Regions from separate parts of the Desulfosporomusa polytropa genome, predicted to be linked through region 1. Evidence: riboswitches for the same ligand, from Rfam matches in the RefSeq annotation. Region 1 holds a riboswitch; each other region holds the start of a gene.

Region 1 (2,203 bases):
AAAGAAGACAGTCAGAACATCCTGACCCGTCTGGAAGCTTTTGCACAAACGTTAGCCTAAAAGGAGATAGCTATGGAATTCAAAATTGGTATTGATCTTGGCAGCACCGCCATAAAGGCGGTGATTGTTAAAGAGCCAGAACTTATTTGGAAAAAAACGGTCCCCACAGCACCAGGACAGGAAGCATTGGCACTCCAATTAATTGCCGAAGGTCTTGCTGATAGTTCGATAAGAAGACAAGATATTGTCGGTATTTCTGTCACTGGTTATGGCAAAAATTTGATGACCCAGGCACATACGGTTGTCGATGAGGTTTCCGCTAACGCATGGGGGGTGTACTTATTAAGCGATAAAAAGGCACGCACGGTAATTAATATTGGCGGCCAGGATATAAAAATTATCCGCATTTCCGCTGCCGGAAAACTTAGTGAATTTAAAATGAATGATAAATGTGCGGCTGGAACGGGGAGATTTTTTGAAATGGCAGGGCGTATTTTGGACACTCCCATCTATGATTTTGCGGCCTTAGCAGACAAGGCTGACGCTTCTGTCAACCTCAACAGTACCTGTGCGGTTTTTGCGGAAAGCGAGATCGTATCTCTGTTAGCCAAGGGAACAAAAAAAGAAAATATCATTAAGGGTTTGCATGAATCCATTGCCAGGCGCATAAATGGGATGCTGGGAAACCAAGACATTGAAGATGATCTGTATCTTGATGGCGGCTCTGCCAATAACGGCGGACTTGCTGCGGCAATTGAAGATGAAATTTTCCGAGATGTTAATGTTCTAGACTATCCGCAGTTCACAGTTGCCTATGGAGCGGCATGTTTACTAAAAAGATAATTGGCGTAATCTTTTGTAATGAATTTTATACTGACAGATGGTATAGCAATACTCAATGCTAAAGATGATTGACAATAGCTACCAAGAAGTTATATTATTAGATATAATATAACTAATAACAACTGAATACTGTTGAGCCAGGTGCCCTACGGGGCTTAATAGGGAAGACCGGTTAAATGCCGGCGCGGTCCCGCCACTGTAATGGGGAGTTAACTCAAGGTATGCCACTGAGACTATTGTCTTGGGAAGGTTTGGGTAAACTATGATCCAAAGCCAGGAGAACTGCCTGTCTGTCAATCACCGTTTTTTACTCACGAGCGATGAGGAGGGGATTATGGAGAGCGCAATCTTTTACGGTTATTATCAAGGCCGGAATAGAATATGAACGTACGCTTTTTACTTACAGCCCCTTCCTGAATATCAGGGAGGGGCTTACTTATTATTATGCGAAAATGAGGGGGAAATAACCTATGAATCAAGAACAAACTGCAAAAAACAAGGCCATCGTGGTTGTTAGTTTTGGCACTTCCTATCCGGAAACCTTAAAGCTGAATATTGAATGCATTGAGAATCTATTCAGTAAAACTTTTCCTGACTATGAGGTGCGTCGGGCATTTACTTCTCGTACTGTCATTAAACGGATAGCCGAGCGGGACGGAGTTCAGATTGATAATGAGCGACAAGCCTTAGAACGTCTTCAGGCCGAAGGGTTTCAGGAAGTATATATTCAACCGCTGCATATTGTGCCTGGTGCTGAATATGACAAAGTAAAGGGACTTGTTAGCCATTACGCTCATGCCAAGGAAAAGGCTTTTGAAAAAATCCGATTAGGTCGTCCGCTCCTTTATTATATGGGACAGGACAATCATCCAGATGACTATGCAATTGCCATTAAAGCCCTGGCGACTCAACTGCCTAACTCTGAGCCAGACAGAGCCGTTGTGCTTATGGGCCATGGTGGAATGCACCCGGCTAATGCGGCTTATGCAGCTCTACAGTTAAAGCTCGAAGATGCTGGCCTTACTAATGTCTTTGTCTATACAGTAGATGGCTTCCCTTCGTTGAGCCGGATTATCGACAAACTAAAACAGAACCAGGTGAAAAAAGTTACGCTGATGCCGTTTATGTTGGTAACTGGTGATCATGCCACTAATGACATGGCTGGTGATGAAGAGGACTCTGCTAAGTCACAGTTAGCAGCAGCCGGTTTTGAAGTGGATATATATTTCCACGGGTTGGGTGGAAATGTCGACATTCAAGATATCTATATATCCCATCTCCGGTCAGCTATTGTCCACCAACCGCACGGACATGCTCATAGATGCGGCAAGGGACATTGCCATAGTCATGGCAATGCTGG
Region 2 (2,203 bases), 650 kb from region 1:
ATAATCAGGCGAACCGGGACCAATACCGACAATAATTATTCGATAGGTACATTCCATCCTAAATGGCCTCCAATTTCCCGGGCCGTCTGATCAAGGCCCAGTATCTCTCCCTTCAAAGTCACGATGACTGTCCCCACGGTTAAATCACCAAACACATAACGCATCGCTCTGGCACTAGCCCTTTCAGCTAATAAATTATATACCTTATTCATATTATAGCGAGCAATAATTGGCATAGCTGCTTCTGTTGTAGTCGAAGACAATATCTCTTCAATGGCAGCCTGTGGCGCCCCGCTGACAGCCAAATAGGCAGCTAATGTTTCCATCCGGGCATCAGCCATTCGATTATGAGTGTGAAATATTCCGGCTGACACCTTAACAATTTTACCTAGATGACCAAACAAAAGCACCTGCCGCATTCCATACTTCACGGCATGTTCCAACATATGCCCCATAAAATTGCTAGTTTGCACAACCGTTTCTGCTGGCAAACCATACCGATTAATGGCAATATCCTGTCCAATCTTCCCAGGCGCAAAAACGATTTCGTCATATCCCAGCGCCTGCACCACACTGATCTGAGGAACTAGCGAATTCTTAAAAGCTTCTTCAGACATGGGTTCAACAATCCCGGTAGTACCAATAATGGATAAACCGCCGACAATTCCTAATATGGGATTGAGCGTTCTAGCAGCTAATGCCTCCCCGTTGGGAACCGAAATAGTAACAATAGCACCTTTGCCTGCTGGCAAACAATCATTAACTGCTTGCGTAATCATAGTACGCGGTCCAGGGTTTACAGCCGGTTCGCCTACCGGCATAGCCAGACCCGGCTTTGTCACCGTCCCTACGCCCTCACCGGCCCTGATAATAATACCTGGTTGATCAGTTATAATTACTTCAGCTGCAATTTTAACCCCATTCGTAATATCCGGATCATCACCAGCATCCTTAATTACCCAGCCAACACCACCATGTGTCAGCGCATGACTTTCGGCTATTGGTGCTACCAGCATTATGCCTTGCGGCGAAATGACCTCAACTGCAGCAACCTGCTGACCTTGCCAAGCCATTACTGCCGCCTTGGCCGCTGCGGCTGCACAAGTCCCTGTAGTTATTCCTTTGCGCATTTGCTTGTCAGACAATAGAAAAACCCCCTTAGCAGGGGGTATAATACCAAACAATACATAAATTTTGCCTGATTATTGTACCCACACCTGCCTATCTTCCGTAGGTCCTAACGGCGTGTGTTAGAACAGGCAGGTCTCCTGACTCTGGTTCATCGCCGCCCTAAGCCTTCCCGGTTTCCCAGTGGCAAATTTAGGAGGCATCCCCATTACAGTGGCGGGACCGTGCCGGTATTACACCAGACTTCCCTATTAAGCACAAAGCACCCATTCCCTTACACTATCAAATTATGTTAGTGGTATAATTCCATATACTTGACTATTTTCCTGCTAACAAGACAATTATTATCAAAATTAATTAAGTACGCCCTTTCCTGCCAAAAGATTACACAGTTGCAAAAAAATCACCCGCTGCTTATCTTGGGTGATTTTCTTCCATATCTTTTATAGTTTTTCCTTGATGGAATGGTAAGTCCGACCCAAACCATCAGCAAGCGGCATCGCCGGCTTCCAGCCAAGAAGAGTAACAGCCGCCTTGTTAGACAACGTAGAATGATAGATATCGCCGTCTCTTGCTGGCAAGTAATTCGGTTTTGCTGATTTAGCAGCCGCTTTATTTAATAGTGCGGCAAGGTCATTGACACTAGTCTGCGTCTGCGTACTGACATTATATACCCGGTTTACCGCTGACAACGGCGCAGTAAGCGCTTGGCAATTCGCCTCAGCCACATCACCGACATAAATAAAGTCCCTTGTTTGACCACCATCACCAAAGACATACATAGGCTGCTCTTCCGCTATTTTGCGGGTAAAGATGCTCACTACCCCGCCTTCGCCGCCATCTCCCTGACGTTCTCCATACACATTGGCATACCGGAGAGCAACATAATCAATATGGTATATCTGGCTGTATAACGCAAGATACTTCTCACTGGTGCACTTGGTCAGACCATAAAAGGACCCTGGCTTAAGCTCCATATCTTCAGTAATCGGCAGACTGGCAGCATCGCCATATACAGCGGCGCTGGAGGCAATGGCCACGCGTTTGACGCCTGTTTTACGGCAGGCTTCCATTA
Region 3 (2,203 bases), 1.8 Mb from region 1:
AAACTTCCGCTTAGGCAAATGGAAGCAAAAAGAACGTCTCGTTGCTTCCTGACTTCCACTTTCGTACCCCTTTGCGCTCTTTGTGTCCTTTGTGGTTAACAACCCTAACCCCATAGCCCAAAACCAAGCTCAGTTTAAGGAGTGTTACCGCAAAGTACGCAAAGGGTTAGCGGTGTCCTAATTGCCAAAGTGGTATCCCCGTAACCCCCGTGCCTCCCCGGCCTTTGCCGGAAAAAGCGCTCCGCAGGAGAAAAGCCGGGCGGTATTCCGTAAGAAAATCCGTACTGTTTGAGCGTAGCGAGTTTACGGATTTTAGGAATATCGCCTGGCTTTTCAGCTTTTGGAGGCTTTAGGCCTAGACTTTTTGTTACTTTTGTGGCAATGACAAAAGTAAACCCCCTTTTCTTGTATTCCAGATAATCCATCGTTGCTGGCGGTAAACTTCCGCTTAGGCAAATGGAAGCAAAAAGAACGTCTCGTTGCTTCCTGACTTCCACTTTCGTACCCCTTTGCGCTCTTTGTGTCCTTAGTGGTTAACAACCCTAACCCCATAGCCCATAACCAAGCTCAGTTTAAGGATTGTTACCGCAAAGCACACAAAGTATTCAAAGTACGCAAAGGGTTAACAGTATCTTAATTACCAAAGTGGTATCCCCGTAACCCCCGTGCCTCCCCGGCCTTTGCCGGAAAAAGTGTTCCGCAGGAGAAAAGCCGGGTGGTATTCCGTAAGAAAATCCGTACTGTTTGAGCGTAGTTTACGGATTTTAGGAATACCGCCTGGCTTTTCAGCTTTTGGAGGCTTTGGTCCTAGACTTTTTGTTACTTTTGTGGCAATGACAAAAGTAAAACCCCCTCACCATAACTCTTTGTGTCCTTTGTTGTTTTACAAACCGATACAACCTCAATCAAGCCTATCTTAAGGTGGTTACCGCAAAGTACGCAAAGGTTCACAAGTACTCAAAAGCTTATTTTATTGAGTAAAGCAGTAAAACTGGATTTCACCATTGACGGTAGTAAGGCCGTCTGTTATAATGACCATAAAATTATACATATTTTACGGATAAGGTGCCCTCTAGGGGGAGAATAGGGAAGTCTGAGTATAGGGAGACTATAGACTATACATAGGCGCGGGCCCACCACTGTACCGGGGAGATCTTACATGGCCACTCGTCAAGGGGAAGGCGTAAGAGCTGATGAACCGGGAGCCAGGAGACCTGCCTTAATCGCAGAACCATCCTTCATGGACAAGAAGGCTTTTTTGGGCTTAACCAAAAAAGCCTTTTACTTTTATTATCTAACAACAGGAGGTATTATGAGCGTACTGCAAGAAACGTTAGTGAAGATTATGGCTCCAGATACAGCAATCAAAGAACAGGTACAGGCTAGCTTGGCTGGCTTATTACAGTCAGCAGGCAGTCTGGGCCGATTGGAAGAGATGGTACAAAAGTATGCCGGAATAACAGGTGAACTAAGGCCTACACTGCCAAAGGCTTGTATGGTGGTAGCTTCAGCTGACCATGGAGTGGCTAGACGTGTGGTGAGTGCTTATCCAATCGAAACAACGATTCATATGACAGCCAATTATCTTATCTCCAAAGGCGCGAGTGCCAATGCTTTTGCCAACTTCTGCGGGGCGGATATGGTTGTGGTTGATATGGGCGTGGCTGGGGACATGTCGTATGTTCCCGGACTGTGGCATCGAAAGATTGCCTATGGCACGCAGGACTTCACCCAAGGCCCGGCAATGACGCGTGAGCAGGCCATACAGGCGGTGGAAACAGGTATCGAAATTGTTAATGACCGAGTGAGGCACGGTTTTCGCTGCTTTAGTTTGGGGGAGATGGGTATTGGTAATACAACATCCAGTGCCGCTATTGTCGGAGCGTTTACCGGTCTAACTCCGGAAAAAGTAACTGGGCGGGGAACCGGGATATCAGACAGCCGGCTTAAGACCAAGATGGAGATTGTTGGTCAAGCCTTAGCTGTTAATAAGCCCAATCCACAGGATGGCTTGGATGTTTTAGCCAAAGTGGGCGGTTTTGAATTAGGTGCACTAGCTGGCGTAATCCTCGGATCAGCTGCCAATCGCTGCGCTGTTGTCATCGACGGACTTAACACTACTGCTGCGGCTTTAATCGCTAATGCCATTGAGCCCCTGAGTAAAGAGTATATGTTTGCATCGCACCTTTCTGGCGAACCGGCT
Region 4 (2,203 bases), 2.2 Mb from region 1:
AACGTATACAGCCCGAACAAGAACTTGTCCTTTGTCAAAAACGTCACTCAGCGTCCTCCTTTCCGCAGCCGCGGATCAAGATAGGTATAGGAAATATCGACAAGCAGATTAATCCCCATATACAAAACAGCAATCCAGAGGACAAAGCCCTGTACTAAAGGATAATCACGCATCTCAATGGCGTGTACGGCCATCTTGCCGAGTCCCGGCCAGGAAAAGACCATCTCAATAACAGCCACGCCGCCCAACAGCCAGCCAATCGACAGTCCCAGCAACGTAATGAGCGGCAAACAGGCATTTGACAGCACATGCCGCCAGAGAATCTTCCGCATGGGAAATCCCCGCGAACGTGCACCAATGATATACTCCTGCCCCAGTTCCTCCAAAACCGCCGTACGCACCTGCCGCGTGTATTTGGCCGCCATCGCAATGGCCAGCGTAAGCGCTGGAAGCACCATCCGGTCCAGCGACACTACACCGCCTGCAACCGGAAAAAGCCTCAGCTTCAGCCCCAAAACATACAAGAGGATGAGTCCTACCCAAAAGCTCGGCATGGATACGCCTAAAAATGAAATTCCGCGGATCAGATAATCAACCGTGCGGTTTCTATACACGGCGGAAAGAATCCCGCAAGGTACTGAAATCAGGAGCATCATCACCAGAGCCGAGCCTGCTAGCACCAACGTTCCCGGCAGGCACTGCCAAAGGCGCTCAACTACCGGCATCTTCGCCGAGTACGACATACCCATATCCCCTTGCAAGACACCAGTAAACCAGCGGATATACTGTATATGAAAAGGCTGATCCAAGCCCAGCTGTACCCGCGTCTCCGCAATCGTTTCCTCCGAAACAATGGTATCGCCTACCTCCAGCAGCATCTCTACCGGATCTCCCGGCGACAGATACATCAGGCAAAATGTTAGAAAGCTCACACCGATAAGAGCAATCACCATTTGTACCAAGCGATGTACAATCTCTTTTCGATTCAAAGCACCATCTCCTCTAGTAAAAAATAAACTCCCTGCCATAAAAAGCAGGGAGTGATACAGCAAAGTGAAATAAAAAACTCCTGGTGTAAAACCAGGAGTGAATTCAGTAAAATACGCATATAGCACTTAACTGTAATCCCCTCCCCATACCACGTGGGTGAAAACGGTGATTGTCAGATAGGCAGTTCTCCTGGCTTCGGATCATGGCTTGCTTAAACCTTCCCAAGACTGTTGTCCCAGTGGTATACCTTAAGCTTGCTCCCCGTTACAGTGGCGGGACCGCGCCGGCTTTTAACCGGTCTTCCCTATTAAGCCCAAATGGGCACCTAACTCAATATATTCAGTTGTCTGTTAGAGAATATAATATTCTATATTTTTCCAACCATATCATTGGTCGACATAGAACGTCAATGATTATTTCACAACATTCACCATCAGGTAACTCACGCTTACAAAGCGAGGCTGGCGGCCAGCACCACCATTGCAAGATAGACGACAGTACCCACTACAGTAACAATAACTCCCAACTTGACGCCAAATATTGAAAGATTTGTTGGTAATACGCGAGATACAGCATCATATATATTATGAAAAAAGGACGCCACCAAAAGCGTAAAGATTATCTCCTCTGCCACCAGTGCACCGTTTTGTAGCAGCGTTCCGGCAACACCTATGGCCGCAATCATCGTAGGTATACCCGCCAAAATGACCAAAACTCCGGCTGCAGTCAAATTGACCTTGTGTAAAACAGGGGCAACACCTGACAGAATCCCGTTAATATTATCTGTATGCATAAACAGCGCGAAAACAAACGTAACCGGCACAAAAACTACAGCTATATCCCAAAATTGCCAAAAGGCCGTCCTAGCCGCAGCTACCAGATCGATCTTATCGGCTGTCGCACTGGAAAATGCCTGCTGATGTTCCGAATGGCTGGCGTCATCTTGTCGGAAGTTAATGCGATTCCATAAGATGCCAATTACTGTTACAAGAGTACTCATGCCAATGTTTATCGCCATAAATGCCATACCCAGTTTCCAGCCCAACCCGGCGATCAAAGCTGGACTGAAATAAAAGATAGTGAAATAGATGCCGGTAGGCAACGAACCCATCAGATAAACAGCAATGATGCCATTTTTATTTACAACAGCGTTACGCCCAAACTCTGCCAGCATAGCATTAGCCGCATACCTGTTCAGTAAACATAAAATAAA

The links. A riboswitch is a leader RNA that binds a small molecule or an ion and turns the genes downstream of it on or off. The one in region 1 is predicted to bind cobalamin.
Region 2: it holds a riboswitch for cobalamin, as region 1 does, so the genes downstream of both, cbiD (cobalt-precorrin-5B (C(1))-methyltransferase CbiD) here and ACZ449_RS08355 (sirohydrochlorin cobaltochelatase) in region 1, are expected to answer to the same signal.
Region 3: it holds a riboswitch for cobalamin, as region 1 does, so the genes downstream of both, cobT (nicotinate-nucleotide--dimethylbenzimidazole phosphoribosyltransferase) here and ACZ449_RS08355 (sirohydrochlorin cobaltochelatase) in region 1, are expected to answer to the same signal.
Region 4: it holds a riboswitch for cobalamin, as region 1 does, so the genes downstream of both, nikB (nickel ABC transporter permease) here and ACZ449_RS08355 (sirohydrochlorin cobaltochelatase) in region 1, are expected to answer to the same signal.

The regions. Positions count from the first base shown of each region.
Region 1 is NZ_AP042400.1:1,379,063-1,381,265, forward strand. It holds gene ACZ449_RS08345 (2-hydroxyacyl-CoA dehydratase subunit D) at 1-60, shown strand, start outside; gene ACZ449_RS08350 (acyl-CoA dehydratase activase) at 73-843, shown strand; cobalamin riboswitch at 966-1,147, shown strand; gene ACZ449_RS08355 (sirohydrochlorin cobaltochelatase) at 1,314-2,203, shown strand, end outside.
Region 2 is NZ_AP042400.1:724,967-727,169, reverse strand. It holds gene cbiE (precorrin-6y C5,15-methyltransferase (decarboxylating) subunit CbiE) at 1-57, opposite strand, end outside; gene cbiD (cobalt-precorrin-5B (C(1))-methyltransferase CbiD) at 36-1,130, opposite strand; cobalamin riboswitch at 1,242-1,413, opposite strand; gene ACZ449_RS05110 (NAD-dependent epimerase/dehydratase family protein) at 1,572-2,203, opposite strand, start outside.
Region 3 is NZ_AP042400.1:3,218,571-3,220,773, reverse strand. It holds gene ACZ449_RS16910 (hypothetical protein) at 1-59, opposite strand, end outside; cobalamin riboswitch at 1,047-1,236, shown strand; gene cobT (nicotinate-nucleotide--dimethylbenzimidazole phosphoribosyltransferase) at 1,313-2,203, shown strand, end outside.
Region 4 is NZ_AP042400.1:4,773,276-4,775,478, reverse strand. It holds gene nikC (nickel transporter permease) at 1-38, opposite strand, end outside; gene nikB (nickel ABC transporter permease) at 48-1,028, opposite strand; cobalamin riboswitch at 1,153-1,334, opposite strand; gene ACZ449_RS23970 (hypothetical protein) at 1,439-2,203, opposite strand, start outside.